3 regions of the Ruegeria sp. I3 genome follow, and region 1 is predicted to be linked to each of the others. Evidence: riboswitches for the same ligand, from Rfam matches in the RefSeq annotation. Region 1 holds a riboswitch; each other region holds the start of a gene.
The links. Region 1 has a riboswitch for cobalamin ahead of ACR0L9_RS09430 (DUF1636 family protein). Riboswitches for the same ligand answer to the same signal wherever they lie in the genome.

Region 1 (9,881 bases):
ACCCGGCACCATCATCGACTGACTCATCTGACTGAGTTTGAAGAAATTATGCGCATCCTCCAGCATCGAAGGGCGACGCACACCGTCCAGACCATAGACAAACGGCGCGCCATACGCATTGGCAAAGACCGAATGCCGATTGCCCACCCGCAGCGAGCGTTCCGGGTTGCGCGCGGCATAGCCCCATTCCGAGGGAACGGCCGAGATCAGGTCCATCAGCATCTCGCGTCCGATGCGCACCCGCTCACCCTGCACATCCGCACCGTACTTCTTCCAATCCGCTAAGGCCACCGGATCGCGGAACTCAATCCCTGTGGTTTCAAGTATAGTCATGGCCGCGTTGTGGATTTTCTCAACGCCTTCGGGACCAAGCAGATCAATCGGGCCAACTTTGCGGTTCAGCGTCGACAAGTAGACAGGGGGCGGGTTGGTGCGAGCCTTGACCCGCGCGGCACGTCCACCGCCACGGCCCGAGCGTGCTTTGACTTCTGCCATCTCAAATCCTCCTGATCAGGCGCGCGCGCGGGCGCTGGTGGGATCAACGGCGCAGGTATCGATCACTTCGGCCTCGCGCATTTCATTGTGGATGAGCACCTGCATTTTGGTGCCGGGTGCCGTCATCTCGTGTGGAACCAGCGCCATCGCAATGTCGTGGTTGCAGTAATACGAGAATCCGCCCGAAGTGACGCGTCCGATCAGCTTGCCATCGGCATAGACGCCTTCGTCAAACATCACCGAGGTGTCGCAGAACGGCAGCTTCAGTGTGACCAGTGTGTTGTATCCACCCTGCTCCTGCTGCTGTTGCAACGCGGCTTTGCCGATGAAATCACGTTCGGCCACCTGCCCGCCGATCTTCTCGGTCATTGCAACGAAACGGCCCAAATCGGCCTCATATGGGGTCAGGTCCTTGCAGATTTCGCGGTTGATTGCGCGATAGGATTTCTCAAGCCGCATCGACTCCAACGCTTCAAGCCCGAAAGGTTTCACACCCGATTTCAGCAGCAAATCAACGAGGTGGCGATTGTACCCGACCGGGTGGTGCAGTTCCCATCCCAACTCACCGGTGTAGGAGACGCGCAACAAGTGCACACCTTTGGCATAGCCCACCTCGCCCATCTGTGCCGACAGCCATGGGAATGCTTCGTTCGACAAATCATTATCGGTCAATGGTTGCAGGATGTCCCGTGCCTTGGGCCCAGCCAGTGCGATCACGCCCAGCTGTTCTGAGATATCCTCGATCACCACCGAGCCATCACCTGGCAGCACGCGCTGTAACTGATCCCAATTGTAGGCTCGCCAGTTCGGCGTCGATATCAGGTAGAAATCGTCGTCGGCATAGCGCACGATTGTGTACTCCGCATCCATGCCGCCCTTATCGTTCAACATCAGCGACAAGGTCATGCGGCCCACCTTGGGCAGCTTGTTGGCCATCAGGCTATCCAGCCATTTGGCGGCACCCGGCCCACGCACTGTGAACTTGGTCATCGGCGACATTTCGATGAAGCCAGCCTCTTCACGGGTGGTGCGCACCTCTTCCTGGACACGCTCCATATGGTTGGTGCGGCGGAAACTGTGTTCGGGGATCGCCTCTTCGGGCGATTTGGCAAACCAGCGAGGAAATTCGTAGCCGTTAAAGCTGGTCCAAACCGCGCCCTGAGCAGTCAAAAGATCATATGACCCCATGGTCTTCATCGGGCGCGCATCCGGGAAGTCCTCACCCGGAACATGCGCATCCATATGGGTGCCCCATGTCTCGCGCACCTTATCCATGGTCCAACGTTTTGAGGCGTAGTCCGAGAATCGACGCGGGTCGAGCTCCGACATATCCATGCCCGGATCGCCATCGACGATCCATTTGGCCAAACGGTTACCAACGGTGCCGCCCCAGAGGATGCCACCTGGCATGCCTTCGGCCAGCCAAAGGTTCTCATGCCCCGGTGCGGGTCCGGCCAGAGGCAGCTCGTCCGGGGTCATCTGGAACGGGCCACGGGTGTTGGCCTTGATCCCAACCTCACCCAAGGTTGGCACCCGTTCGATGGCGCGTTCCCATTGGGTTTCCACGGCATCAAAATCCTCGGGCAACAGATCGGCTCCGAACTCGGGCGGGACACGATCCTCGGCGAATAGTTTGAGGTCTTTGGTGAATTCATACGGCCCGAACTGGATCCCGCCCACATCTTCGCGCAGATAAGCGCCGTAGTCCTCATCCCGCAGGATTGGGAATTCGGGCAAGCCTTGCGCCCGGCGCTCTTTCAACAGCGGCACCGTCTCGGTCGTCCAATACTGGTGAACGATCGGGATACATGGCAGGTCCAGCCCCACGCGGCGCGCATTTTCGCGGGCGTAGTTGCCGGTGGCAAAGATCAGATGCTCGCAGGTGATCTCACCCTGATTGGTGGTCACTTTCCAGTGGCCATTGTCCAGCTTCTCATAAGCCTGCGCTTCGGTGTTCTGGTATACCTTGGCGCCGGCATCCCGCGCGAGCTTGGCCAACGCCATGGTAATGTCGGCGGGATTCACATAGCCGTCTTCCGTGTGCAGAATACCACCCCGAATATCTGGACTTTGGTTCAGCAAGGGATGAATCTCGGCAATCTCCTCCGGCGTCAGCAGTTGGCAGGGCACGCCCGCAGCTTCGGCAATCGAGATATAGGACTGGAACTCATCCCAGCGCTTTTCGGTATTGGCGACCCGCAGCTGTCCTACCTTACGCAGTCCGACCGAACTGCCCATCTTCTCTTCCACCTCGGTATAGATGCGGATGGTTTCCATCGTCATCTTCGACACGTTGTGCGACCGCACAAAGGTCACTAGCAAACCAGCCGCATGCCACGTCGAACCCGAGGTCAGTGTGGTGCGTTCAAGCATAACGGCATCAGAGCATCCATGTTCGGTCAGCCCATATAGAATTGACGCCCCGACGCACCCACCTCCGACAACCACGACTTTTGCATGTGACTGCATTCTGCAACTCCTTCAAATTGTGCACGACCAACCGGGGATCGCATTGCATGAGGAAAGATCGATATGATGTCCAAGGGGCTTGAGGACCCTTGGCACATCCCTTGATCATGTCTCAAACGGTTGTGGCGAATTTTCATATTGAACTGCTGGCGGGCAATTGCAAAAAGATTCACTTTGAATAAGATCAGCTAAGCCTGATCTTCGGATAGTGCTTATATAATATTGGATGTACAAACCATCACAGGTCAAATCACCTTGCTCAATAGGCCCTACGATCTTCCACCTGTAAGTTCGCTTATCAGCTTTGAGGCTGCTGCGCGGCATGTAAGCTTCAAGACCGCTGCAGAAGAGCTGAACGTCACGCCGGCCGCAATCAGCCATCAGGTCAAAGCGCTGGAAAACGAGCTGCAATGCGCGCTGTTTCTGCGCCATCATCGCGGCGTGGAACTTACTGAAAGCGGTGCTTATCTTCTTGTTGCCCTTCAACGTGGTCTGGAAGGCATCAGCGAAGCACTTGGGCAGTTGCGGCGTCAATATGACAGAAAAGGTGTGACGATCCGCTCAACCACGGCTGTCAGTTCACTTTGGCTCACCCCGCGCCTTGCGCAATTCTGGAAGCAATACGGACATGTTTCCGTGACGCAGGTCGTGACTGACCTCGGCATCGACACGTCAAAATGCGACCTAAGTATCCATTACGGCGATTCCAGTCGCGAAACGGGCATCTTCAAGACACTATTTCACGACAAGATCATGGCGCTTTGCAGCCCAAGGTTTGCGCAACAAAATCCCATCGAACGCGTTGAAGATATTGCCAGGGTCCCCCTCATTCATCTCGACGCTCCGGATACCGGCTGGACCGACTGGCGTGCCTGGACCCAGAAACTCGGCTATGAAGGCCCGCTGAATTCCGCGCATCGGGTCAACAATTACACGATCGCGCTTCAGGCCGCGCAGGACGATATGGGCGCGGTGCTGGGATGGGAGGGACTGACCTCGGAGCTGACCGCATCCGGAAAACTGGTCAGACTGTTGCCGCAAACCATCTCATCGCAACTGGATTTCTACGTGAAACTACACAACACCTCATCCGACCGCGCCAAGCTTGTGTTCAAGTGGCTCGGCCAAGCGGCTGACGGAAAGGTTTAAACTCGGCTCAGACCTGATCAGGACGAAATATCTTGGGAGCGAAGAACGAGGGCCTTACCGTTGATTTCTCGCAGTCCTGAATAAAAGCAAGAACACAAACACCGATCCGATTGAAGTTGTGACGATCCCCACCGGCAATTCCTGCGGAGCCAGCAGAAGCCTGCTGAGAATGTCAGAACCGGTCAACAAGGCAGCACCAACCATAGCGGCGGTTGGTAGAAGGTTTTTGTGCAGGGGACCTGCGATCCCGCGTGCAATATGCGGCACCATCAGACCGACAAAACCAATCACTCCGGCTACGGAAACAAACACGGCCGTTGCCAACGCTGCGGTGAAAAACATGCTGAACCGCAGACCCCGAACCGGCACACCCAGAGTAGCGGCAGTCAAATCCCCGGTCAGCAGCGCATCCAACCAGCGGCTGCGATAAAGCGAATAGCTCAGGATCAGCAGCAGACCGATGCACACCAACGGGAACGTTTCCCAACGGGCCAGGCCCAGCCCCCCCAGCATCCAGAAGATGACAGAATGAGCGGCGCGGCTATCACCGGCGAAGATCAGATAGTTGGTGATGGCCGAAAACAAAAATGACACAGCCAGACCCGCAAGGATCAGCTTTTCCGGTGCGCTGGTGCGAAGCCCATGAACCAGCGCCAGCACGATGCCCGACGCCACAAGACCGCCGCAAAAGGCAGCCAGCGGCAGAGTCCAGAAACCCAGAATATCTCCGGTCACGGTAATTACAAACACCGCCCCCGCTGCCGCGCCCGAGGACAGGCCGAACAGAAATGGATCGGCAAGGTCATTACGTGTGGTCGTTTGCAGCACCACGCCAACGATGCCCAGCCCGCCACCGATCACGGCTGCAAACAAAGCGCGGGGCAATCGCAGGTCGAATACGATCCTATGCAGCGGCGACATCTCTCCGTCCTGCAACCCGGTACCGCGCAATATCGCGGTGAAGGTGTCGGACAAAGGAATCGAGGTTGTGCCGTAGATCGTGGAAATCAGCAAAAGGGCGGTCAGAACGACCGCCCCCAGCAACAATGTCAGGCCCAATCGGCCCATATCAGCTCTGACCCGGATGCATCGCGCGCGCCATCTTCGAGATCGCTTCGATATTTGCCGGTCCCGGCGTCAGCTCTTCGTAGCGCAATCCGATCCAGCGTTCGTTCTTGACGGCGTCAGTCTGGGACATGACGGGATGTTCCTGCAGGAACTTGAAGGTGTCTTCGGCGCCATTGCCGGTCTGATAATCCAACAAAACCAGGAATTCCGGGTTCGATGCGGCAACGGCCTCCCACGAAGTGCGGCCCCAGCTCGTGTCCATGTCATGAGTGACGTTTTCACCACCGGCGGCTGTGATCATCGCATCGGGAATCGCGAATTTACCGGCGGTAAACGGAGCATCTGCAGGACCATCCAGAAGAAAGACGCGGGGCCTGGGCAGTTCAGCAGTCTTGGCTTCGATCGCTGCCAGCTGCTCTTTCCAGCCCAAGACCAAAGCCTCGGCCTTGTCTTCGACTTGCATCACCTTGCCCAAGCGCAACACATCGCCAAATAGAAGATCCATGCTGGCTTCGGGGCGATCCTTGTCCAGATGGACGCAGCTTTCGGTTAGAACCATGGTCTTGATTCCGAACGGTTCCAATGTATCTGGGGTCACATCACCACCCGGCTTCATGCCATAGTACCAACCGGCAAAGAACAGGTCGGGTTCAACCGCCACCAAATTTTCGACGGTCGGATATTTTGGCGCAAGCTCGGGGATGTCGCCACGCAGGGCATCAAAATCAGGGCTGGTCTTGTACCAGCCGGTGATGCCGGTCAGGCCGACGATCTTGTCCTGCAGACCCAATGCAAAGGCCATATCGGTCATGTTCATGTCATGCACAACCAGGCGCTCGGGCGCGGTATTAAAAACCAGCGGATCGCCGCAGTTGTCTACGGTGACTTCTTGCGCAGCAGCACCGCTTGCCATGGCGGTGGCCAACGCCACGGGCCAGATGTATTTCATCTCAGTGTGTTCCTTCGACTAAGTTGAGACTGTAGTTCTTCGAATATCAAGCGCCGGGATCATGCGGCCTTCGTGGAGAAAGCAGAGGAAATCAACGCCAAAAGTTTCGCGGACTCTTTCGGGTGTCAGCACCTTGTCCACCGACCCAAACTCGATCATGCGGGTCGATTTCATCAGCGCCACGTGTGTGGCGAATTCGGGGATCATGACAAGATCGTGTACGATCATGACCACGGTGATCCCAAGCTCGGCGACCAAAGACAGCATCCGCCCTTTTGCATCAGGATCCAGATGGTTGGTCGGTTCGTCCAGAAACAGCAACGAAGGGTTCTGCGCCAAAGCACGCGCGATATGGGCACGCTGACGTTCGCCTCCGGACAGTTGGGCCATGCGCTTGTCCGCGAGATTGGCGAGACCGGTCAGGTCTAAAATCCGGTCCAGCTCTTGCGCGTGGCCTTCGGCAGAGCGGTCCGCACGGATGGGTATTTGCCCCAGCGCAACATAATCGCGTAACGCCAAGCGTCCATCGGGCAGTTCCTGCTGACCTACCACTGCAATCATGCGCGCACGCTCTTTGGCCGTGAGCTGTTTCAGACTGCGTCCTTTGATCCGAACATCGCCAAGTGCCAGCGGCTCAGCGCCGCACAACAGATTGAGAAGCGTCGTTTTCCCCGCCCCGTTCGGGCCGGCGATGGCTAGAATGGAACCCTCGTCCAACTCGAACGAGACGCCCTGCAACAGGACATCTCCGTTAAGGGCATAATACTCAAGGTTTTCGGCAATCAGAAAGGGTGGCAACGTCATTGCGATGCCCCCTGTTCGATCCGCGGCATGCGCGAGAGGGTTTTATTGAACAACGCCTGCGGGCGATCAGTGGCATTTGTCCAGCCATCCGGGCTTTCACGATACTGCGCTGCAAACTCAGCCAGCGCCTGCACCTCATCCGCGGTCTGAATGCCACCAAAAAGGTATTGCGCCTTTCCTACGGCCTGGAACCCAACCGTTCTGGGACTATCGCAGCCTGCCATGCAAGACGACGCGCGGATCGCAAAACTGCGATGTAATTTCCCAGTCAACGCATCGCAAATTTCATCAAGGGGCAGCCCTTCAGTGCAGCTTTCGCAGACTAGAATGAAATGATCAGGCGTATCTGGCATGGTCCACTCCACTTGTTTCCAAGCGCATGCGGAAGCTGCCGACAATGTAAACACGCAATTGACGCGCCATCAAAGCCTCCTTCCAGGACGCCCCGCCCCGGGTTGGTTAAACATCTGATGGCAGGTCTCCTGACTTGCGGGTCCGCGCTCGGCCAACCTTCCCGACCCTGTGGACCAGTGGCTGTTTGGCCTTGCTCACCGCTTACAGTTGCGGGGGCAGTTACGGAATTGGCACCTTTTGGCAAACCTCACCGTATTCCCTTTTCATCCCGCGGCAACACCACCGGGAACCATCAATCGATTGAGTGCCCGAGAACACCGGACACGTCAATGATAAAGTCGAAGGCGCTCAACTCTGGTAGAGGATCGAGCGCCGCCAACCACGTGTCCGAAGCACCAGCCGAATAGCTTGGGCTGCGCGCCGAATTTGTCTGGCCACGGCTGTCCATAGTTGGTGTGTTTGGAAATTAGACAATCTGAGGTAAGCTGAACAAATTTAGAGGTTTAGCTTTGTCAGCGCCTTACCCCTGTTTGATCATTGCCTGGGTTTATCCAAGGAGACGGTTCTTTGACGCATGTTTCGCAAAACGCATTGCCGCCGGATATTGTTGATGATGTCATTGACCACAATCTCGAGGCCGTTGCACGGTGGAAAGGCCATCGCTTAAGGGCTCAGCATGGGCGCAGTCACGGGTGCGTGGCTGCAACATTCACCGTCAGAAACGATCTACCAGAACAGTTCCGTCACGGCCTGTTTGAACAGCCCGCTGCCTATTCAGCCGCACTTCGCTTTTCCAACGGCGCGCATCTGGATGACCGGAAATCGGATGCCCACGGGATGGCGATCAAGCTTTTTGACGTGCCAGGCCCCAAGCTGATCGACGCCGAGGCACTTGCGCATCTGGGGACCACACAACTCAGCGACGAGTTCGATTTCGTATTGGTCGATCAGGATGTGTTTCCCAGCTACGTCCCCGATGAATATGAGCGATTGGGCAGGCTTGTCGCCACATTACAAGCGGTCCAGCACGCGATCAAAGGGCGACGAAAATGGAGCCTTAGGTTGATCACCAAAGGGCTGCGCGCAGGATTTCGAGCCTTCCTTACTCGTGAAGGCAAGCGTCAGTTTCGCGTCGCGAGTGATTTTGCCTCGAACTATATGCACTCGCCTTTTGAGGTCCATTTCTGGTCGACAACACCGTATCGGCTGGGCCCCGATCTAACAGTCCGATACCTAGCCCGCAGCGCTAAACCAAAAGTTCCGGCACATCCGGTAGACGACCCAGATGGGATCGGTCAGTGTTTGCGGCAAGACGTGGCCGATGGAGATAATCACTTCGAGCTGTGTGTGATTGAGCCCCCGCGCCCGGCCGACGAATTCGATGTGCTAGACAATCGCATCCGGTGGGCATGCGATCCGCAACCAGATGCACCTCTTGATCCGTACCATCATACCGTCACGCCCGTGGCGGATATCACGATTCCCAAAGGTGCAGAATTTGATCCGCAGAGTGGCGACGCGATGAGCTTCTCGCCCTGGCGTGTCACGGCAGATCACGAACCTTTAGGACCGATTAATGCGATCCGACTCAGAACCTATCTGAGCCTGGCCCGCGCCCGGTTCCCGAACCGATGACCAAACGGAGATGTATTGATGCTGGACGTTGATGATCTGATCAAACTCGGATTCAAGATCTCCCCACCCGTTACGAGTTATTTAGCCGCGATCAGGCTTGCAAACGCCGCGAAGATCCACCGACCGCGGCCCTATACGATGGGCGCAGACTACACGACATGGCCCGGCGTGTTTTCCCATCGCTGGATCGGTCGGCATACAACGCCAGAAGACCTCTCACCCGTCCTGCCTTCAGAAAGCGAAGTTGCTGATCTCTTTCGCCGACGGACACAATTGGATGGCAGCCCGCTTACCTTGATGTGCCCGCAAGGATCGACACTTTTGTTTATCTCGGCCGCACAATGGTTTACTGACAGTTTCCTGCGCACCTTTGGGGCGAAAGGACCGGTTGATCAGACGGATTCGAACCACGAGGTGGATCTGTGCCAAATCTACGGGCTGAACGATTTTCAGACCGACATGCTGCGCGAACGCGATCCCGATACCAATGAATTAACCCACCGGTTGGCCTTTCGTCTGGATACACAAGGCGAGATGTGGGCCCCGAAGCTGTTTCAAAAGAACCAATCCGGTGGTGTTAAGCTTGCGCCCCCCTTTGATGGCAGTCTTGCCACTGGCGAGAATTGCGGAAAGCCCCTGCACGATCCATGCAAGCTGTGGAATGCGGTGAAACGGGCGCATCCGGGTCTCAGCGATCACGCAATCGACCAGCTACTGCTCGATTTTCATGCAACCGGGCTCGATAATGGCAATGGTACGATAGGCTATATCACGATCAATACACTGATGTTGCGCGCCCATAACACCTTTGCCGATCTGTTGTGGCGCGAAAAGCGCGGCATATCAGGCTGGGACAAAGAGCGTGTGTTCCAGACCACACGCTGCACCTTGATCGCATTGCTGATCAAGCTTGTGCTTGAGGACTACATCGCCCACATCGCCAATATGCCATTCAAAC
Region 2 (9,881 bases), on a different contig from region 1:
ACCAGTGTCAGGTCGCGGAAATTGTGCGGGAACACTCCGGTCAGAGAGCGGATCACGATCGGGGTCGAGTTGACCATGAGCGTGCCGTGGTTGCTGTCGGCGTTTTCGATCAGATATCCGATGGCTTTACCACCGCCGCCGCCCGACATGTTTTCGTAGGATGCAGTTCCCACGAGACCCGCATTCGTCAGCGCCTCACCTGTGCCACGGGCAGTGCCGTCCCAGCCGCCCCCTGCGCCACCGGGGATCAGAAAGTGGATGCTATCTACGACCTCTTCAGCGAAAGTCGGTCCAGCCAGACCAATAGCGGTCACAGCCGCGATCAGGGCGCGACGGCCCAGTTTGATTGTCGTCATGAATTCCTCCCGTTTGACAACCGGCCGCAGTGCGGCTCAGATTATTCGAAACCTAAACACATCAACCTGACATCAACCTGTCATGGGTGAAATTACTATTGGACCCCGATGAAATTCCTCTTGGTCGAAGACAATCTGGACCTCGCCAATGCCATAAGTTCGCGCATGCGACTGGACGGGCATGTGGTTGATCACGCAGAGAAAATAGAAGATGCTGTGGCCTTTGTTGAAATCGATGAGTATGACCTGATCCTGCTGGACATCATGCTTCCCGACGGGGACGGGCGCGATTTCCTCAAACGGCATCGCGCCAGCCATCTGGACACACCTGTCATCGTTCTGACCGCCCGCAGTCAAGTGTCGGATCGAATCGGCTCACTCGATCTTGGGGCGGACGATTATGTCACCAAGCCCTTCGACCATGCCGAACTTGAGGCGCGCTGCCGCGCAGTGCTGAGACGCAAATCCGGCAAGACCAAAACGACGATTGAAATTGGCGGCGTCGTCTTTGATCCGGTTGCAGGTCATTTGACGGTGGGCGACGATATCGTCTCGCTTCGCAACCGCGAACTGCGCTTGTTGGAACTGCTGATCAACGCCCCGGGTCAGGTGTTTTCTAAGCAGAAGCTGGCGGACCGGTTGTTCTCCTACGACGACAGTGTTTCGGACAATGCCATCGAGGTCTATGTCGGCCGGCTGCGCAAGCATCTGGAAAAATCGGAGCTCAGGATCACAACGTTGCGCGGTTTGGGATACAGGCTGGATCATGGCAACTAATCCAAACGTTTCCGGATCACTCCGAAACCGTCTTGCGCTAACGCTAATCGGCGGTGCCGCGATTCTGGCCCTCGTGCTGTTCTTTGCTGTCCGCGACTATGCAGTTCAGGTTGCCCAGCAAGGTCAGGACAACATTCTGGGTGCCTCAGTCACCTCGATCCTCGATGCCGCGGCGCTGCGTGGAGGCGAGCTTGAAGTCGATATCCCCTATGCCGCCTTTTCAATGCTGAGCACGCCGTCGGACGACCGAGTGTTTTATGCGATCTTTCAGGATGGCGAGTTCCTGTCCGGCTACGAAGACCTGACCCCAACTCAAGGACCCGCTGATGGAAAATGGACCTTTCGCTTCGGTGAGGTGCGTGGTGAAAACGTTCGTCAGGTCAGTGCCAGCCGCACACTGGTCGGGCTGGGAAATCAGACAGAAATCGAAGTGGCCTTGGGACAGACCCAAGATGCGCTGTCGGAGACGCTGGATCAAATCTCACGCAATGCCGGCCTTTTGGGATTGGGGTTCTTTGTACTTGCGGCTCTATTGTCTTTCTGGGTGAGTTCGGCCACCATTGGTCAGCTCGACAGATTAACGACATCCGTCACCCGTCGGGGACCGCAAGATCTCAGCCCATTCAAAAAACCAGTACCGCGTGAAATGGCGCCTTTGGTGTCATCGCTGAATTCGCTGATGGGACGCCTGGACCAGTCACTCAGCCAATCCGAGGACTTTATCGCCGAGGCCGCCCATAGGGTCCGCACCCCGCTGGCAACGGTCAGGTCTTATGCCGAGGCGACGCTGCAACGGGTCGAGAGAGAAGACAACCGCGAGGCGTTACGATCAATGATGCGCGCCATCGACGAAAGCTCTCGGGCTGCGGGGCAACTACTGGATCACGCCATGATCACATTCCGCGCCGACCATCTGGAGCGCGAGGATATCGATCTGGTGACTCTGATCCGAGAGCTTGTCCAGCGCTTGACGCCCATCGCTGAAATGAAGGACCTTTCGCTTGCTTTGACCGGCGATCCGCAGGTCATGTATTCGGGCGACCCCATCCTCATCCAAAATGCGGTGCGGAACATGGTAGACAATGCGCTTAAATATGCGCCAGCGGACAGTACCGTAGTCATCGATGTCGCAGGATCACCCACAGCCCGGATCACGGTCAGCGACCAGGGGCCAGGCTTTCCGCCCGATGAAATCGAAACGCTCACAAGACGTTTCGAACGTGGTCAGAACGCGGCAGGAACCATCGGATCGGGCCTCGGGCTAACCATTGCCCAGGACGTCGCGGTCGCCCATGGTGGCACGCTGGTACTGTCAAACAAAGCGGAGGGCGGCGCATGCGTTATCTTGTCACTCTGATCCTATGCCTGTTCGCCAGCGGCGCAGGGGCTCAGGATTGGGAAGACCGACAAATATTCAACGAAAGTGCCGACGGCCCCCGACTGCGGGTCATTTCCAGCACCGATACCGCCCTGTTTGCGCCGCTGATCGAGGATTTCGTCGCCCAGAATCCAGCGATATCGGTCGAATATCTGGTGACCGGCACGGCCGATATCGACCGACGCGTCCGAGCCACGCCAGAAGCGTTCGACGTTGTCGTTTCCAGCGCGATGGACCTGCAACTGAAGCTCGCGAATGACGGATATGCGCTGGCGCTTAACGATCTTCCGCACCCCCCTTGGGCGCAATGGCATCAAAGCCTGTTCGCCTTCACTTCGGAACCCGCAACCATCGTTGTCAACCGCACCGCGTTCGAAGGACAACCAATGCCGCAAACGCGGCAGGAACTGATTGAAGCGCTGCGCGCCCGCCCAGATGATTTTCGGGGCAAAGTCGGCACTTATGACGTGCGCCAGTCGGGATTGGGCTATTTGTTCGCCACGCAGGACGCCCGCGCCTCGGAAACCTATTGGCGCTTGATGGAGGTTTTGGGCGGCCTGGACGTGCGGCTGTATTGTTGTTCGGGCGACATGATTAACGACCTGGCGGATGGTACGATCGCGGTGGCCTACAACGTGCTTGGCAGTTATGCGGCGGTACGAACAGAAGGAAAGGATGCCCTTCAGATCATTCTGCCTTCGGATTTTCAGACGACGATGATGCGAACCGCCATGGTAACTGGCAAAAGCCGCTTGCCGGAGGAAGCGGAAACCTTTGTCCGGCACCTGACCACGCTGAATCCGGAATCAATGGCAGCACTGCCACTTCTGGACACGCAGGACTCCACGACCGAAAGCGCAGCGATAGCGCTGGACCCTGCGTTGTTGACGTTCCTCGATACGCTGAAGCGCAGAAAGTTCCTGTCTGCCTGGGAAAGTGCCGCTATTCAAAGATGATCGGACTTAGACAACAACCCTATCCGTCATCGCTGAACTTGTTGCTTAACACTGTTGACGCTGGAAGACACTAGCCAGCCTGGGTTACGTCGCACGAATCTATAATCAGAAAAATGATCTCGGCTCAAAGTTTCTCGACGGCCACTTGCGCCCCCATGATGGCCTTGAGCCGCAGCCCCGCAGAATGTGCCCCGAGGAATTCGTGGAACGCACGCATCACGTCATCTTTCCACCACCCTCGCCTGTGATAATCGTCAAGCATGATTACGCCGCCTTCGATCATCTTGGGCAGCAAAGCATCCAGATCCGTTTTTACGCCCTCGTAGGAATGGTCGCCGTCCAAATAGGCAAACCCGATGCTTTGATCTTCAAACAGACTCAGCGCCGGTTGCGAATAGTCGCGAATGATCGAAATTTGCCCCTTGGCAATCTCGGTGCTGTATTTGCCCGTCACTGCCTCGTAAATTCGATCCATATCCTTTTGCGAGCGCGCTCCGGCAAGCGAAGCACCGCCATCCGGGTCTTGCTGTACTTGCCAGGGATCGATGAGGCACAATTTCGAGGGCTGCAGCTCTTCCAGCAGAATCCGCGAAAATTCGCCCTTCCAAACGCCAATTTCAACGCTCAGCCGTCCATGCGGCATGGTCTTGAGCATTTCGCGCCGCAGGGAATCCTTCCGCTCGCGCTGCTCAGCTTGCTTCTTGCGGCGATCCTCAGCAGATACAGCTTCACCCATAGACGTCTTCTCCGGTTGAGGAATTTTGCAACGCTTCAACCAGATCAACCCAATCCGGTCTGGCTCTCAATTCTTCGGCTTTCGACCTGTGCCACTCACATGCTTTATGATGAAGGTCTGCCAATTGCGGATCTGCCATCATCTCAGCTTTGATGTCGTGCATAGCCGGCATGTGTTCCAGAATTGAGCGATCCTCAACATCATTGTGGTTCATCATGAGCCAGTATTTGAGCCCTTGATCCTGCCCCACATGATTGGTGCGCCCACGGTCGCGCTTGACTAAAAAGCTATCAGTGCTGCGCACAGCATAATGATGAATGCGCGCGAATTCATGGCTGAAACCACGCCATGCTTTCCATTTCACTTGGTCTGCTGGGTAGAGGTTCCCGCCCGAATCCCGCCACAACACGCCTTCGTATGGCGCGTCAGGGTTCGGTGCATCTTCTGGATTGATCCTGGGACGATGGGCGCGAAAACGGCTGAATTTTCCGTTGTTGCGGAACAGCGTTTTGAACCCTTTGGTCCGGTGATGCGGATAGCCGTCTTCCGTGGCGGCCAGAAAGAAAGTCTCAGGTACAGGTCGATCAACGAAATCGTTCTGACCCGCGTTTCCGAACATGCGCCAGCAGATCGAGATCGCGTCCGCCACGCCGCTGGCCTCAACGAGGCTTCTTATATCACTATTGGGCAAACGGATATTGATATACTCGTCCACATCCAAACTGAGAATCCAATCCGAAGACAGATAGCTTGGGTGGTTCCGCGCAAGCGAAAATGCACGAACCTGCGGCGCGGCGCGCGGACCCAGTCTGTTTCGTTGGTGGTGAGCCCAGCCAAGCACTTGCAACCGTTCGCCCATGGCATCGGTACCATCAGCGCAATCATTGGTATAAATCAGAATGTCATCAAAACCGATTGCGTGGTTGTAGGCCACCCAATCGATCATGAAAGGCCCTTCGTTTTTCATCGTTGTTACGATGAGAAAGGTCTCATTCGTCATAAGTTGTTCTCTTGCCTGTGCCGGTGTCGGACTCCTGTCGACCTATTTAGAATAGCACCAGAATTTTGTCCAACCAGGTCGCCAGACAGCCGCAATGCTTGCCGATTAATCGATCTACCGATTCTGCGGGATCACCTCATAACCCGGTTCTTCTGGCTCGTCGTCCAGCATCTCGGTTGGGAACCCTGGCGCTTGGATCTCCAGTCCGGTCGCGTCCTCTAGCCGCCTGATGATGTTCGGGGACAGTTCACGCTCACCATATCGCGCGATGCCATCTTCGAAAATCTTGATCATCAATGGGTTTATCTCCAGAGGAACTCCGGCACGGTCGGCGACCTCCTGAAACAGACCGATATCTTTTTTCACCAGATCCATGGTGAAGGAAATATCGCGCGAGCCGTTCAGGATGACCTGACTTTCGGTCTCGTGCACGAAGGATGTGCCTGACGATATCTTGATCGCTTCATAGGTGGTTCCAAGGTCCATACCGGCGGCCTTGGCTGTCACCAATGCCTCGGCGCAGGTGATCAGGTTGGCGGTAGCCAGATAATTGGTCAACACCTTCAGAACAGAGGCCGAGCCCAGATCGCCCGTGTGCAAAATGCGCCGCCCCATGGTGGTCAGGAATGGCAGGATACGTTCAAAAGTCTCACGATCACAGCCTGCGAAGATCGAGATATTACCCGTCGCTGCCCGGTGACATCCGCCGGAAACCGGGCAATCCACCGCTGCGCCGCCTCGTTCGATGACCATTGCGCCAAGGCGTTTGACTTCGGCTTCGTCAGTGGTCGACATTTCCATCCAGATTTTGCCAGGGCCGACCTCTGGCAACATTTCCTGCATCACCGCATCCGAGGCCGCAGGAGAAGGCAAACAGGTTATAACAGCATCGCAATCGCGCATCAGTTGCGCCGGGCTTTTGGCGGCTTTGGCACCCTTGGCGACGAATTCGGTCACCAGATCCGGGTTCAGGTCATGAACCGTCAGATCGATACCGTTTCGTAGCAGCGATCCAGATAGCTTGCCCCCTACATTCCCCAGCCCGATAAACCCTACTTTCATGCGCGGTATCCTCCTGTTCGCATCTTGCTGCCATGCCAGCACGTCGTTGCAGAAGTATCATGCCGCCCAGCGACCCCGACAGGTCGCTTTTTATCCGCTTTTTCACGGATCGGCGCGACTCGCTTGACAAGCAACCCTGCCCTGCCGCATGTCCCTTTCGTTGGTGTCTGCGAGAGCAGATGAAAAGGGAATGCGTCAGCGGTTTTTGCCGTCAAACGCAGCCGCCCCCGCGACCGTGACCGGAGAGGGTGCCCAAAGCCACTGGCAGTATGGCCGGGAAGGCGGGACATCCGACAGAGGCCTCCTCTGACATCCGCAAGCCGGGAGACCTGCCAACGCCCGAAGATGAAACCGGACGGGGTGTTCCGGTGTGGGGCTGTGATCGGCCCGCATGAAACCCCGTCCCCCACGAAGAGGATTTGGGGGGATGAGAGACATGACCGAGACCGCACCGGTCGAACTGCTGGTTTGCACTACCTGCCGTCGCGGGCTGCCTGTCGAGGATGACGCCCAGCGCCCTGGCACGTTGCTGCACAAGGCGCTTGAAAAGGCGGGCCTGCCCGAAGGCATTACCTTGAAAGCTGTGGAATGCCTGTCGAATTGCGATGAAGGCTGCTCGATCGTGCTACGCGGAGGACCGGATCGCTGGACTTTCGTGTATGAGCATCTGAACGAGATCGACCATGTCGAAACCATCGTCGAAGGCGCAGCCAAATACCTCGCCACCGAGGACGGTTTGGTCAAATGGCGTGAACGTCCTGAACACTTCCGCAAAAACTGTGCGGCCCGCATTCCCCCGATTGGAGCCCTGAAATGAGCAATCTCGAGAAACTCCCCGTCACTGTGATCACCGGCTTTTTGGGCTCGGGCAAAACCACTTTGGTGCGACACCTGATGCAGAACCCGCAGGGCAAGCGTCTGGCGGTGGTCGTCAACGAATTCGGCGATGTCGGCGTCGATGGCGATATCCTGAAATCCTGCGCCATTCCTGATTGCCCGGCGGAAAACATCATGGAACTGGCCAATGGTTGCATCTGCTGCACCGTGGCCGATGATTTCATCCCGACCATTGAAGCCCTGATGGCATTAGAGCCGCGCCCCGATCACATCCTGATCGAAACCTCCGGTCTTGCCCTGCCAAAACCGCTGCTAAAGGCGTTCGACTGGCCCGATATCCGCTCGAAAATCACCGTCGATGGCGTGATTGCTCTGGCCGATGCCGAGGCCGTGGCCGCTGGTCGGTTCGCTCCGAATGTCGAGGCGGTGGATGCGCAACGCATGGCAGATGACTCGATTGATCATGAAACTCCCTTGTCCGAGGTGTTCGAGGATCAGATTTCCTGCGCCGACATCATTCTGCTGACCAAGCCCGATCTGGCTGGCCCGGAAGGCGTTGCGAAAGCGAAAGAGATCATCGCCGCCGAAGCGCCCCGCCCCATGCCCGTGGTCGAAGTGGCCGAGGGTGCCGTGGACGTCCGCGTCGTGCTGGGTCTAGAAGCCGCGGCCGAGGATGACATGGACGCGCGTCCCAGCCATCACGACGGCCATCACGATCACGAGCATGACGATTTCGAAAGCATCATCGTTGAACTGCCCGAGCAAACCGATCCGATTGATCTGGTCGCCAAGATTGAACGATTGGCCAACGAGTTGAATATCCTGCGCGTCAAAGGCTATGCCGCCGTTCAAGGCAAGCCCATGCGCCTACTGGTTCAGGCCGTCGGTGCGCGCGTGCGTCACCAATATGACCGCCCGTGGGAGCCCGGCGAAGACCGTCGCTCGCGCCTTGTGGTCATTGCCGAGCATGACGATATCAAAGAGGCCGAGATCCGCGATATCCTCGTGGGTGTAACCGAGGCTGCCGAGTAAGACTTATGCACGTCGTCTTCCGCGAAAGCCATGGGCTCGAAGAAACCGAGACCCCGACCGATCTGGGTCAGAGCCCGGCGGACCTGGTGGTGCTGTCCTTTTCCGACAGTGACCTTGGCGCTTTCGCGGCGGGATGGCATCGTGGAGGTGGGCCTGAAGGACGCATGCCAACGATGCGGCTGGCCAATCTGACGGCGCTGAAGCATCCCCTCTCAGTCGACACATATGTCGAGCAGACACTGGAGGGCGCAAAGGGCATCCTGATCCGTCTGATCGGTGGAGTGCCCTATTGGGCGTACGGCTTGCAGCAGGTTCTGGCGCTGGCGCAGGCCAAAGGGATTGCACTGGCCGTACTGCCCGCAGACGGTCGCGAGGATACGCGGCTGGATGATTACTCTACCCTGCCTGTCTCGACCCTGCGGCGGCTGGCGCATCTGTGCGACACCGGCGGTGAGGTCGCGGCGCAGGCCGCTCTGGCGCAGATGGCACTGGCTGCGGGGTTGTATGCAGGTCCGGTCATGGGCGCCAAGACCATCCCCGAATGCGGTGCCTGGTGCCCAGATCACGGCGTGATCCCTGCAGAAAACGCTCTGCCCGGTGATGCGAAACGTATCATCGTAACCTTTTATCGCGCATACCTGACCTCGGCAGATACCGCCCCAATTGCGGCGTTGATCCGCAGCTTGCGGGCGCGGGGTTTTGAGGCCGTCGGCCTGTTTGCCCCGTCGCTCAAAGCACCAAATGCCGCCGATTGGCTGCGCGAGACTATTGTGGCGCTGAAGCCTTCGGCGATCGTCAACGCCACCTCATTCTCAGGCAAGGGCGGATCAGGCACCTCACCTCTCGATGTGGCAGAGGTGCCGGTCTTTCAGGTCGCGCTGGCCACGTCACGCCGCAAAGCGTGGGCCGAAGCGGAACGCGGCCTTTCACCAGCTGATCTTGCCATGCATGTGGTCCTTCCGGAAGTGGACGGGCGGATCAACGCGGGCATCGTATCCTTCAAAGAGCCGGGCAAACGCGACCCGCATCTCGAGTATTCTCGCTTCGCTCATCGGGCTGAACCCGAACGGATCGAAGCCATCATCAACCGCATCTCCGGCTGGCTGAACCTTCACGACAAACCCAAGGCGGAGCAGGTTCCGGCGCTGGTACTATCGACCTATCCCGGCAAAGACTGGCAGATGGCACATGCAGTGGGTCTGGATGCGCTGGCCTCGGCTGAGGCAATGTTGCTCGATCTGCAAGGCGAAGGGTATGACACCGCGCCTGCCGAGCCAATTGCTGAAACTCTTCTTGATGCCCGGATTTCATGGCCGCTAGAGGATTATCAGGCGGCGCTGGCGGCGCTGCCGGAAACACTCCGCGCCGATCTCAATAAGGTTTGGGGCACTCCCGAAGACGACCCTGCTTTCACAAATGGCGCGTTCCACTTCACTGCGCTGCGTCGCGGAAAGGCTCTGATCGCGCTGCAGCCCGAGCGCGGCGCACCCGAACTGCGCGATGACGACTATCACGATCTGTCGCGCACACCGCGCCACGCCTACGTCGCCTTTTACTTGTGGCTGCGCAAAGGATTGGTCGCGGATGCGCTGATCCATATCGGCGCGCATGGCACGCTGGAATGGTTGCCGGGAAAATCAGTCGCCTTGTGCAACGAATGTTGGCCCGAGGCGTTAATCGGCGATCTGCCGGTGATCTACCCCTTCATAGTCAACGACCCCGGCGAGGCCGCGCAGGCCAAGCGTCG
Region 3 (9,881 bases), on a different contig from region 1:
CGTAATCAACCTTGCTGCACATGAGCCAAATGCAATTTCACCTGCAGCGAGTGTCAGCCATTGCTGAACGTTCGCTTCTCCTACGGCATCACTTGGTATCCAGTCGGGTGCGTATTTGCGGGCTAAGTAAACTAATATTGCGTTTGAGTCGGAAATGACGGCGTCGCCATCTTCCAGCACGGGCACCTGTCCATTCGGGTTCATGGCAAGGAAGTCAGGCGTTTTGTGCTCACCAGCGGCGAGATCTACAAAGACAGCTTCATGGGCAATCCCTGCGAGCTTAGCAAAAACCAAAGCGCGATGCGCGTGACCTGATCTGGGGAAGTGATGAATACGAACCGGGTTTGACATTTAAGGGCTCCTGCTGGGGTTGGTCATTTACCAAAACAGATACGACTTGCACAATTGCGCGATAATCGTCAATTTTTGAGAAAGTTTAGGCCCTGAGGGGGCGGAATAAGCTATGGATAAGATTGACCGCATGCGAGCCTTTGCGCTTGTCGCAAAGAACGCCTCTTTCACACTTGCCGCACAGCGTATGGGACGATCCGCGCGGCAGGTTAGCAAATACGTCGCGGATCTGGAAGAAGCGCTAGGCGTTCAGCTTCTGAACAGAACCACACGCAGTGTATCCCTGACGGATGTCGGCGCCACGTATCTGGCGATGTGTGAACCACTTCTTGACGGGTTCGACGAGTTGGAAGAAACCGTCAGGAACCAACAAACGGCTTTACGCGGTGTCATCCATATCTCGGCTCCGACGGGATTTGGATCGGTGCGGCTCGCGCCTTCTCTTGCGGTATTCGCCGCACAGCATCCGGAAGTTGAAATCGACCTTCGTCTCTCGGATCGAAGGGTGTCAATTATTGACGAAGGTCTGGATCTCGCGATCCGCATCGGACCGATGAGAGACAGTTCACTTAGAGTACGCCAGCTTGGCCCAATGCCTTTGCTAGTCTGTGCATCTCCAGACTATTTGAAGCGCACAGGTATACCGGCGCATCCACGTGCACTGGAGACGTATGAGTGCATTTTAGACGGCAACATGACGGATCCTACGATCTGGCGCTTCGATTTAGAAGGTCGGGAAATTGCGGTCCATGTTAACGGTCGGCTTCGCGCCAATGCACCAGCAGCATCAGCACGGCTGGCAGCCACGGGAATAGGGGTTGCCCGTTGTCCGGCCTACACAGTTTCAGAAGCTCTAAAGACAGGAGAATTGGTCGAGCTCTTCGCCGAGAATCGCGTTACACCCTATGTGGTCGCCGCACTTTTTCCGCAGAATCGCCGACTAACGACCCGCGTGCGCGCCCTTATTGATCATCTTGCAAGCGACACGTCGCTTTGCTCTGACTTAAAGGGGTGATGAAGCAAAACCGTTAATCAAAAGCCGTTACGATGAGCAGCTTCCTTTGAAGCTCCTGCTTCCAGTATATCTTGAACAACTTACGCTTTAGGTTGAGACTTGCCGCCAATGCGACTTTTTGGGACGTCGACAGTAAGCCCATACTGGAAGCGTCCAAAGAACTGCGCGTGCGCTCGCAGAAATCCCTTCACCGCGAAGCAGATAGAATTCAAGCCGTTTCACAGTGGGAATAGGGGGAGATGTGTCGTTCAATGCGGTTCACGTCATTAGTTACAGGGTCGCGGATCAATTGGTCCTCCGATTCAAAGGCATTTGCGGTGCTTCCCGTTTTGGCGCCAGCTGAATCAGGATGCGCCTACGGACAATCTCCAGTGTTATTGAATAACAATCCACAGAGAAACTATTCTCGGATTTGGATGTAAGTGTATCGAAGATTACGATCTCTATTTCGGTATTCTCGTTCATTGGAAGGTTGTATTTATGAAGCGAACTGTATTGGTACTAGTTATTTTGATGCTGGCGGGATGCGTGTCATCCGTGCCTCCCCCCTCTGCACCCGTCCCAATATCAAGTCGCGTAAGCACCCCAGTCAATTCACAGCAGGCACAAGTAAGATTCCGTCAAGTCGCCTCTCGAGTTGAGCCCGTGGCAGAGCGAGAATGCCGCCGCCGTACAAAAGGTGCGAATTGCGATTTTCTGATCCGAATACATCCTAACAAGCAAGCACCCTCTAACGCGTATCAGAGTTTGAGCAAGTCGGGGCGCCCGGTAATAACAATGACGCAAGCCTTGATAAAAGATGTGAACAACACCGATGAACTTTCATTTGTTATGTCACACGAAGCTGCCCACCATATCCAAGGGCATTTGGCACGCCGTGCTCAAAATGCGGCAGCTGGTGCGATTATTTTTGCTGGTCTAGCAACAATCGCCGGGACTGGACCAAATGACATCGCCGCAGCACAAGACCTTGGAGCCTTTATTGGTGGTCGCAGCTATTCGAAGGACTTCGAATTGGAAGCTGATCGGCTAGGCACGGAGATAACTTACAAAGCAGGCTATGATCCACTCAAAGGTGCGCTCTATTTCGTACAAGTCCCTGATCCTGGTGATCGTTTTCTAGGGACGCATCCTCCCAATGCTCAACGATACTATGCAGTGCAAAACACAGTGGCTCAGATCGGTCGTTGACTAATTTGAGATCAGGTTCTGCACGACCGCAAAGCTTGAGATCGAGCATGCCATGATTCCGCGGCTGCAGAGAATGATCAACCTGACGCACCATGACGCAGCACCGTCATCGCCAATTCACCACAGCTGCCGGCCCTTCAAGTGGTCGGGCTCCTGGAATTGGAGAAACGGGTGCGCTATTACGGTTATCGCACTTGGCTGTGGCGAACGGGCTGTTTCAAACGTAAGTAAACAAGGTGCTTTGAATGACGGCTCTAATGACACACGCGATACTTCCGCGATGGCAGCGTTGTCTCCGCGAGCGAATACTGAGTCAGTAACAGCCGCTCCTGCATAGGGCAGCTTTGGTGCGCGTATCGCCACTTCAATCAATCCATGATCTCGCACAAGCACCGAGTGGAAGGTTCGACGGGCCGCGCTGCAGCATTCACATGTCGCGTTAAACGGCAGAATTGGGTCGGCTGTCATTTTTGCAGTTTAGCAATATGTAACAATCGAATTTGGTGGCGTTCATCCTCTCCGTCGCTTCCCTTTCTTGGACCAGCAGGATTTATGCAAACCAAACGCCCTAGACCGTCACGGGGAGGGCACTGCCCTCTCACTCGGGCAACCCTATCGGGCAGGGCCGAGGCCGCACCACCCTTATCGAATAGCCTCACCTCCCCCCGGCGTTCACCACATTGCAGATTAGCTGCGACAAGCTGCATCGCTGTCTGAACTGCAATTCAGCTCTGATTATCCGAAAGGGAAGCCGGATCAAACGAAACTGCCTGCGGTAGTCCTAAATGGTGGGTTTGGATTGAAGTATAATACTAAGGGTCATATTTAGTAGATGTCCGACTTCGAAGTTTCATCTGATTTCGAACATTCATTACAGTGTAGTCCGACTATGACGGTTGGGTAAGATAAGTGTGACCTTCAACAGGAAACTGTTCAACGTCACTGGCCTTAAACTCGATCGATGCCAAAACATAAACAAATCAGTGAATCGCGTCATCCAAATCCGCCACAAACCTCAAGCGTTTCTAACCCAGGACTACTAGCCGGCTTTCTTCTATGCCGCTGCAAGAATCTCAATTAAGCTCACCCATGCAATCACGACTTAAAACTGCGCGCTCGCGAACTTTGCTGCTCTGCATTTTAAATTGAATAAGCTGTTGTAATGCCTCGATGAACATAAAAGATTGAAATAGAGTTCTCTTGGCTCGGTAGCTTCAGATACCCAGGAGAAACGAGCATGGGGAAAGCAGATATGACAAAACCTACTTCCGCTCAGAAAAAACTTTCGGAACGGTTACCAGTTTATCTATCGTTGGCCTGTATCATATGCAGCTACCTTGTCTCCGCCGCTTCATTGCAAGCTTCTGAGCTTCCCTGGATCAAACTAGATAGAGAGGTTCAGGCGCCATCGGGTGCCAAATCACTCTGCAAAGATTATTCGTGGGCGTGCGCGAATACTCGTACTTCTGGTCTGCCAGAAGCGCAGGAGAAACAGATCGTTAAAGCGATTAACTTGCGCGTCAATCGGAGGATCCGCGCCGTTTCGGATCAAAACCAATACGGGACAAAGGAATACTGGACGCTACCAATGCAGGGGTCAGGGGATTGCGAAGATTTCGCTTTGCAAAAGAAGTTTGAACTAATGCAGAACGGCTTGGATCCTACGAAGCTACTTATTGCAACTGTCTTAGACACCAATCGCAGTGGCCATGCAGTTTTAGTTTATCGCTCGAGTGAAGGCGATTTGATTCTGGACAATGTCACCAACAGGATCAAATCGTGGAAGGAAACGAGGTATCTTTTCCTACGAATACAGGACCCAAATCACCCTGATCGTTGGGTACAGGTTTCTAGCGGCTAAAAACAATGTGGCGCGCCCTCGAGACGCGCCACAATAAAATTTTGGTCCTGCGACTATTGGTTGTTTCGCGGCAACCCAAGTTTAGGACACCGCTTCAAACTTTGGTCAAGCTTTCGCAGCGTTGTACAAACGCGGAGTCACCAGACCTGTACTGTTCAAACCGCGCATCGCCTTGGCTGCCGCAAGCACTGCCAGATCAGCAATCGGCTCAATGACGATTACCAGCATATAAGCGCCGCCAAAGGACAGAACCGACGCCATGGTTTCTGCGCCGAAACCCTGGCCGTAGAAGGCCCAGAACCCAACCCATGCGACTACTCCTCCCTGATACGTCGCACTTAGGGCAAGAGCTTGGCCATATTTGAGGTCAACATATGCTGTGCCGGGTGCGATGATGCGGCTGGCCAGTGCTTGTAGCGCAAACAGCGGCACCAGCAGAGTGGTCAGGTTGATGAAGTATTGCGGAAGATCGAACGGGGCAAAAAACACACCCTGAATCAGGAGACCAGCTGCCAATCCAAAAGCCGCGGGTGCAGCACCGAGAATCAGAAACAACGTCGACCCCAGGATGAAGTGGACTTCAGAGACACCAACCGGGAAATGCGGCAGGACTTCGAAGAAAAGGAAAACCCCAACGGTGGCGAGCACCGAGCGCATAACAAAAGATGCAGGTCCATTCGCACGCAATGTGGAAAACGTTTCTTTCGCTGCGTAAGTAGCCGCACCTGCGGCGGTAACATAGGAAAGCGCGATTTTGGCACCATTCACGATGCCCGGTTCGATATGCATGTTCTTTCTCCCTACCGCCTCACCCGGCGGCTTGTCAGGTTGAATCGACCGTAAGGCCGACAGGTTCAGTCTGGGCATAGCCCGGCGCTTTACGGCAGGTCTCCTGACTCGCGGGTGCTCGCTCCGCCAACCTTCCCGGTTCCATTACGAACCAGTGGTGTCTTGGCATCGCTCTCCGCTCACAGTTGCGGGGGCAGTTACGGAATTGGCGCAATTGAAAACACCGAACCGTATTCCCTTTTAATCCTTTTGGCTTCCGCCATCAGGAACCGAAAACAAATCACCGCTACAATGGCGGCTTCGCCTGTGTCAATTGTCTTTGCGACCTATTCCAATGTAAACTCGACCGAAGCAGGATTCACGCAACCGGTCACGTGATCAACTGGGTAAACCCAGCGTTACCTGAAACCTCTTGAAGCTCTAGCTGCTAGAGGCTTTAAGATTCGAATTAATTCGCGATAGTGCGATCCAAATACGTTAAACTTGTGAACCAGGACGAGACCTATGCTTACAAGGCGCCATTTCATTCAATCCACCACAGCGCTGTTCTCGGCGTCTGCGGCCAGTCCATTGATCGCCAAAACATGGCCAACCTCGTCGCAAAAGACCTATTGGGACAGCCAGGTCACGCCATTTGATTACGATCCAATGACCTCAAATCCGTGGGGTGTTCATGACCGTTTTTTACCAAGACGCGTCGCGGCAAATGATGGTTTGGTTCCAGGTGACATCCATGTGGATGCCGTCGCGCGCTATCTCTATCATATCGAAGAAGGCGGGACCGCAATGCGCTATGGCGTAGCGATCGCGCGTGGGAATCTTTACGAGCCCGGCACCTATGTTATCCGCCGAAAGGTCGAATGGCCACACTGGACACCAACCGCTTCAATGATCGAGCGCAACCCCGAATACGCGGAATTCCGGAATGGAATGGAGCCCGGGCCGAATAATGCTCTCGGCTCTCGTGCCCTTTATCTATACGTTGGAGACCGAGACACATATCTCAGAATTCACGGCACGCCTGAGCCAAGAAGCATCGGCGGTCGCGCAAGTTCTGGATGTGTGCGAATGATCATGGCTCATATCAATGACCTCTACCCAAACGTGAAAACCGGCTCGACCGCTTTCCTATACTCTGCCGAAGATAGCGTCACAGCCCGCTCATGAATATTGGGCAGCGTACATGGACGTCGCTGCCCTCATTTCGATCAGGCGTCGCGCGCAATGCAGATCGGAGCGCCATTCGTCGCGCGCAATGGTACCAATGTCGTCTCGACGGGTCCGCTGTGCTCATACCAAAAGCAATTGTCTTCGGGCAGGAGGCGCGCTGTGGTCAAATCCTGCGCCGGCCCTGCCAGCGCTACGACCGAATCTGGCACGTTGCCTGGTTCAAATGCTTTGCTTTTGGCCCCAGTGAACTGGGCTGAGCAACCAGCCGTAATCGAGACTAACGTGATGGTAATTGCGATCCGTTTCTGCATTGATCTATTCCAAATTTTTTGCGTCATCTGCAATTAGATTGCATCCACACGGCCGGCCCGCAAGACGAAATGAACTAACAATATCGCAGGCCAAGAACCCGGATGAAAAAAATATAAAAGGTATTGAAGCTCTAGTTACTGTAGGAACTATTTACAAAGGACCATAGAGATTCTTGAGGTCCAATCATGTCATCCGATACCCATAGCCACGACCATGGCCACGAAAACAAACATGGTCACCACGCATGCGGTAGTGGCGGGTGTGGCGACATCGCCCCCGCCGGTCCGATTCCCGAAGGTGGCAGAAGCTTTCAGGTCTCTGGCCTCGATTGCGCCGAAGAGGTTGCGATCCTGAACCGGGTTATCGGCCCGAAAGTTGGTGGTGAAGAGCATCTCGCATTTGATGTGATCAACGGTCGGATGACGCTTCTTGAAAGTGCTTCCAAGTTATCTGACGAAGATGTCATGATGCTGGTTGCCAGTACTGGTATGACCGCCAAACCATGGGATGACGGAAATGCCGCCCAGGACCAGGCGGCGCATATTGCACGTCAGCGGCGGTTCACCACTCTTAGCGGAGGGTTTTGGGCAGCGGGTTTTGGCTGGCACATTTTCGAAACCGGCATGGGCGGTGCGCTCGGGCTGTTCTCGGGACATGGTGAGGTTCCGATGCCTTTGCCCGAGGCAGCTTTGTTCGCGGTCGCGATCTTGTTTGGCGTCTGGCTGGTGGCCCCTAAGGCCTGGTCTTCGGCGCGTCGACTTTCGCCGGATATGAACCTTCTGATGGTTGTTGCCGTCGCTGGTGCCATCGCTCTGGGTGAGTTTTTTGAAGCGGCAACTGTAGCATTTTTCTTCTCGCTCTCTCTTTATCTGGAAAGCTGGAGTGTCGGACGTGCTCGGAACGCGGTATCCGCGCTGCTTGATCTGGCCCCCCCGACGGTTCGGCTGGTTCGTGCTGACGGTTCTGAGGCAACGGTCCCGGCGGCGGATGTCTTTGTCGGCGACAGCTTCATCGTTCGGGGTGGGGATCGCATTCCACTTGACGGGGAAGTCATCGAAGGGGCTGGTGCCGTTGACCAGGCTCCAATCACAGGTGAAAGCGCGCTGATTCCCAAAGAGCTGGGTGATGAGGTCTATGCCGGCACAATCAATGGTGAAGGCACCCTCAAAATACGTGCGACGAAAACAGCGTCAGACACCGTGCTTGCCAAGATCATCCGGATGGTCGGTGATGCTCATGCTCGCCGTGCGCCGGTTGAGCAGTGGGTTACAAAATTTGCGCGGATTTATACGCCCATCGTTATGGTCGTCGCAGTGGCCATCGCCCTGATCCCACCGCTTGTATTTGGCGCATCGTGGGGCTTCTGGTTTTACAATGCACTTGTTCTGCTGGTTATCGCCTGCCCTTGTGCACTCGTCATTTCCACACCGGTTTCCATCGTTGCGGCTTTGACCGCTTCGGCACGGGCCGGGGTCCTGATTAAGGGCGGTGCCTATATTGAAGCCCCCGGGCGTACCACCGCACTGGCCATGGACAAGACCGGCACGATCACCATGGGAGAGCCTGAAGTCGCCAATGTCTATCCGCTGGGCGACGCATCCGAGCAGAAGCTGTTGGCGAACGCTGCCAGCCTTGAGGTCCGCTCGTCCCACCCGCTGGCCCGTGCCATTTTAACCAAGGCGGAACAGACCGACATTTCGGTTTCGGCGGCTGACGATATCCAGACCGTTCCCGGTCGGGGTCTGGAGGGCCGAACCGAGCGCGGAGGTATCTGGCTTGGCTCTGACCGCTTCGCTGTAGAGAAGGGCTTTGGCGCGTCCATCCCTGTCGAATTGCGCAACCAAATCGAGAGCGCGGGAAGCACACTTGTGGTTGTCGGAGATGAGAACGGAGTCACCGGTTTGCTTGAGCTGCGGGACCGCATTCGCCCCGAAGCCAAGAACATCGTTGCCCGGCTTCACGCGCAGGGCGTGAAGTCAATCATCATGCTGACTGGTGACAACGAACAAACAGCGAGAGCGGTAGCAGCCGAAGTCGGCATCGACGAAGTCCGGGCCCAACTTCTGCCGGAGGACAAAGTCGCTGCGATTGAGGAACTGGCAGAACAGCACGAGATGGTTGCGATGATCGGCGATGGCGTCAACGACGCGCCTGCTATGGCTCGGGCACATTATGCAGTTGCGATGGGTGCAGTTGGGTCTGATGCGGCGATTGAGACCGCAGACATTGCTCTGATGACTGATGACATCGGCAAAGTACCCTGGCTGATCGATCATTCACGTCGAACCATGTCGATCATCCGTCAGAACATCGGCTTCTCACTTGCGACCAAAGCACTGTTTGTGACCCTTACCGGTTTTGGATTGGCATCAATGTGGGGTGCAATCGCCGCAGATGTCGGAGTGTCCTTGCTGGTCGTGGCTAACGCCTTGCGGCTTCTGAAAGCCTCGGAGGGTAACATACACTCAACAGGAACAGAAACCGTTGGAACGCCAGGTGAAAATGCTGAATTGGCGCATGGGCAGTAATCAGGCGCGCGGAACCTAAGATCGCGTGTGCTGTGGGATGCCCATTGAAATCAGCATCCCACAGCCGATTTCCGCAATCTATCACTGTGGCGTGGTGCCCGATATATCAATCAGTCCTGGGCTTTGTGTGGCATTTCATCCTGAAGATGAGGGACATTGACACTGATCTGGCTTCCCGGAGCCGCACTTTAATCAGTCAACTTCATCCTGAATGAGGGGGGTTAGTTTGGATCGCCCCACTGCCCCACCCTCTGCTACTGCCAGATCCATTGCCATCATCCTGTAATCACCGCGCATCCATGAAGAAAACAAGTTCTTGTAGAACCGCGAAAGCGGGTGTCCCGACTGCCCGGATGGTGTCAGGAAAAAGAAGCCTTTGTCTTCTGAAACAGACATGACGGCCTGAAAATTCGTGCCGATATTTGTTGCAAACGGTTTTTCGTCAGACATCCCGAATGGAGACGAGAGCAATGAATAAGGTCCTCCGGACTTCGGTTCCCGCACAGATAACAACCCATTGAGGAATCCGGCTGGGCTAACCGCAGACCAATCCAGATTCACAATGTGTTCAGCTCCCCAGCTCCACGAAGAAAGGTCGGGACCGTAGCGCTCGGTTATCCAGACGAGCGCATCGTCGAGTGCGAGAACGATCCACTCGTCGCAG

Region 2: another riboswitch for cobalamin. It lies ahead of ACR0L9_RS04200 (DUF1636 domain-containing protein); the one in region 1 lies ahead of ACR0L9_RS09430 (DUF1636 family protein).
Region 3: another riboswitch for cobalamin. It lies ahead of ACR0L9_RS00740 (energy-coupling factor ABC transporter permease); the one in region 1 lies ahead of ACR0L9_RS09430 (DUF1636 family protein).

Annotation. Positions count from the first base shown of each region.
Region 1 covers NZ_JBQFNI010000003.1:181,210-191,090, reverse strand. Annotated here, with positions in the region: gene ACR0L9_RS09460 (trimethylamine methyltransferase family protein) at 1-495, opposite strand, end outside; gene ACR0L9_RS09455 (GcvT family protein) at 511-2,964, opposite strand; gene ACR0L9_RS09450 (LysR substrate-binding domain-containing protein) at 3,220-4,113, shown strand; gene ACR0L9_RS09445 (FecCD family ABC transporter permease) at 4,168-5,181, opposite strand; gene ACR0L9_RS09440 (ABC transporter substrate-binding protein) at 5,183-6,130, opposite strand; gene ACR0L9_RS09435 (ABC transporter ATP-binding protein) at 6,149-6,934, opposite strand; gene ACR0L9_RS09430 (DUF1636 family protein) at 6,931-7,287, opposite strand; cobalamin riboswitch at 7,390-7,597, opposite strand; gene ACR0L9_RS09425 (hypothetical protein) at 7,581-7,736, opposite strand; gene ACR0L9_RS09420 (catalase family protein) at 7,856-8,923, shown strand; gene ACR0L9_RS09415 (peroxidase family protein) at 8,942-9,881, shown strand, end outside.
Region 2 covers NZ_JBQFNI010000001.1:818,443-828,323, reverse strand. Annotated here, with positions in the region: gene ACR0L9_RS04235 (tripartite tricarboxylate transporter substrate-binding protein) at 1-356, opposite strand, end outside; gene ACR0L9_RS04230 (response regulator transcription factor) at 465-1,133, shown strand; gene ACR0L9_RS04225 (sensor histidine kinase) at 1,123-2,490, shown strand; gene ACR0L9_RS04220 (ABC transporter substrate-binding protein) at 2,469-3,467, shown strand; gene ACR0L9_RS04215 (class I SAM-dependent methyltransferase) at 3,592-4,203, opposite strand; gene ACR0L9_RS04210 (glycosyltransferase family 2 protein) at 4,196-5,203, opposite strand; gene ACR0L9_RS04205 (NAD(P)-dependent oxidoreductase) at 5,318-6,304, opposite strand; cobalamin riboswitch at 6,410-6,616, shown strand; gene ACR0L9_RS04200 (DUF1636 domain-containing protein) at 6,702-7,082, shown strand; gene cobW (cobalamin biosynthesis protein CobW) at 7,079-8,134, shown strand; gene cobN (cobaltochelatase subunit CobN) at 8,140-9,881, shown strand, end outside.
Region 3 covers NZ_JBQFNI010000001.1:130,354-140,234, reverse strand. Annotated here, with positions in the region: gene ACR0L9_RS00760 (glutathione S-transferase family protein) at 1-351, opposite strand, end outside; gene ACR0L9_RS00755 (LysR substrate-binding domain-containing protein) at 464-1,366, shown strand; gene ACR0L9_RS00750 (M48 family metalloprotease) at 1,847-2,557, shown strand; gene ACR0L9_RS00745 (transglutaminase-like cysteine peptidase) at 3,795-4,418, shown strand; gene ACR0L9_RS00740 (energy-coupling factor ABC transporter permease) at 4,524-5,207, opposite strand; cobalamin riboswitch at 5,284-5,496, opposite strand; gene ACR0L9_RS00735 (L,D-transpeptidase) at 5,712-6,374, shown strand; gene ACR0L9_RS00730 (hypothetical protein) at 6,416-6,688, opposite strand; gene ACR0L9_RS00725 (heavy metal translocating P-type ATPase) at 6,875-9,217, shown strand; gene ACR0L9_RS00720 (penicillin acylase family protein) at 9,410-9,881, opposite strand, start outside.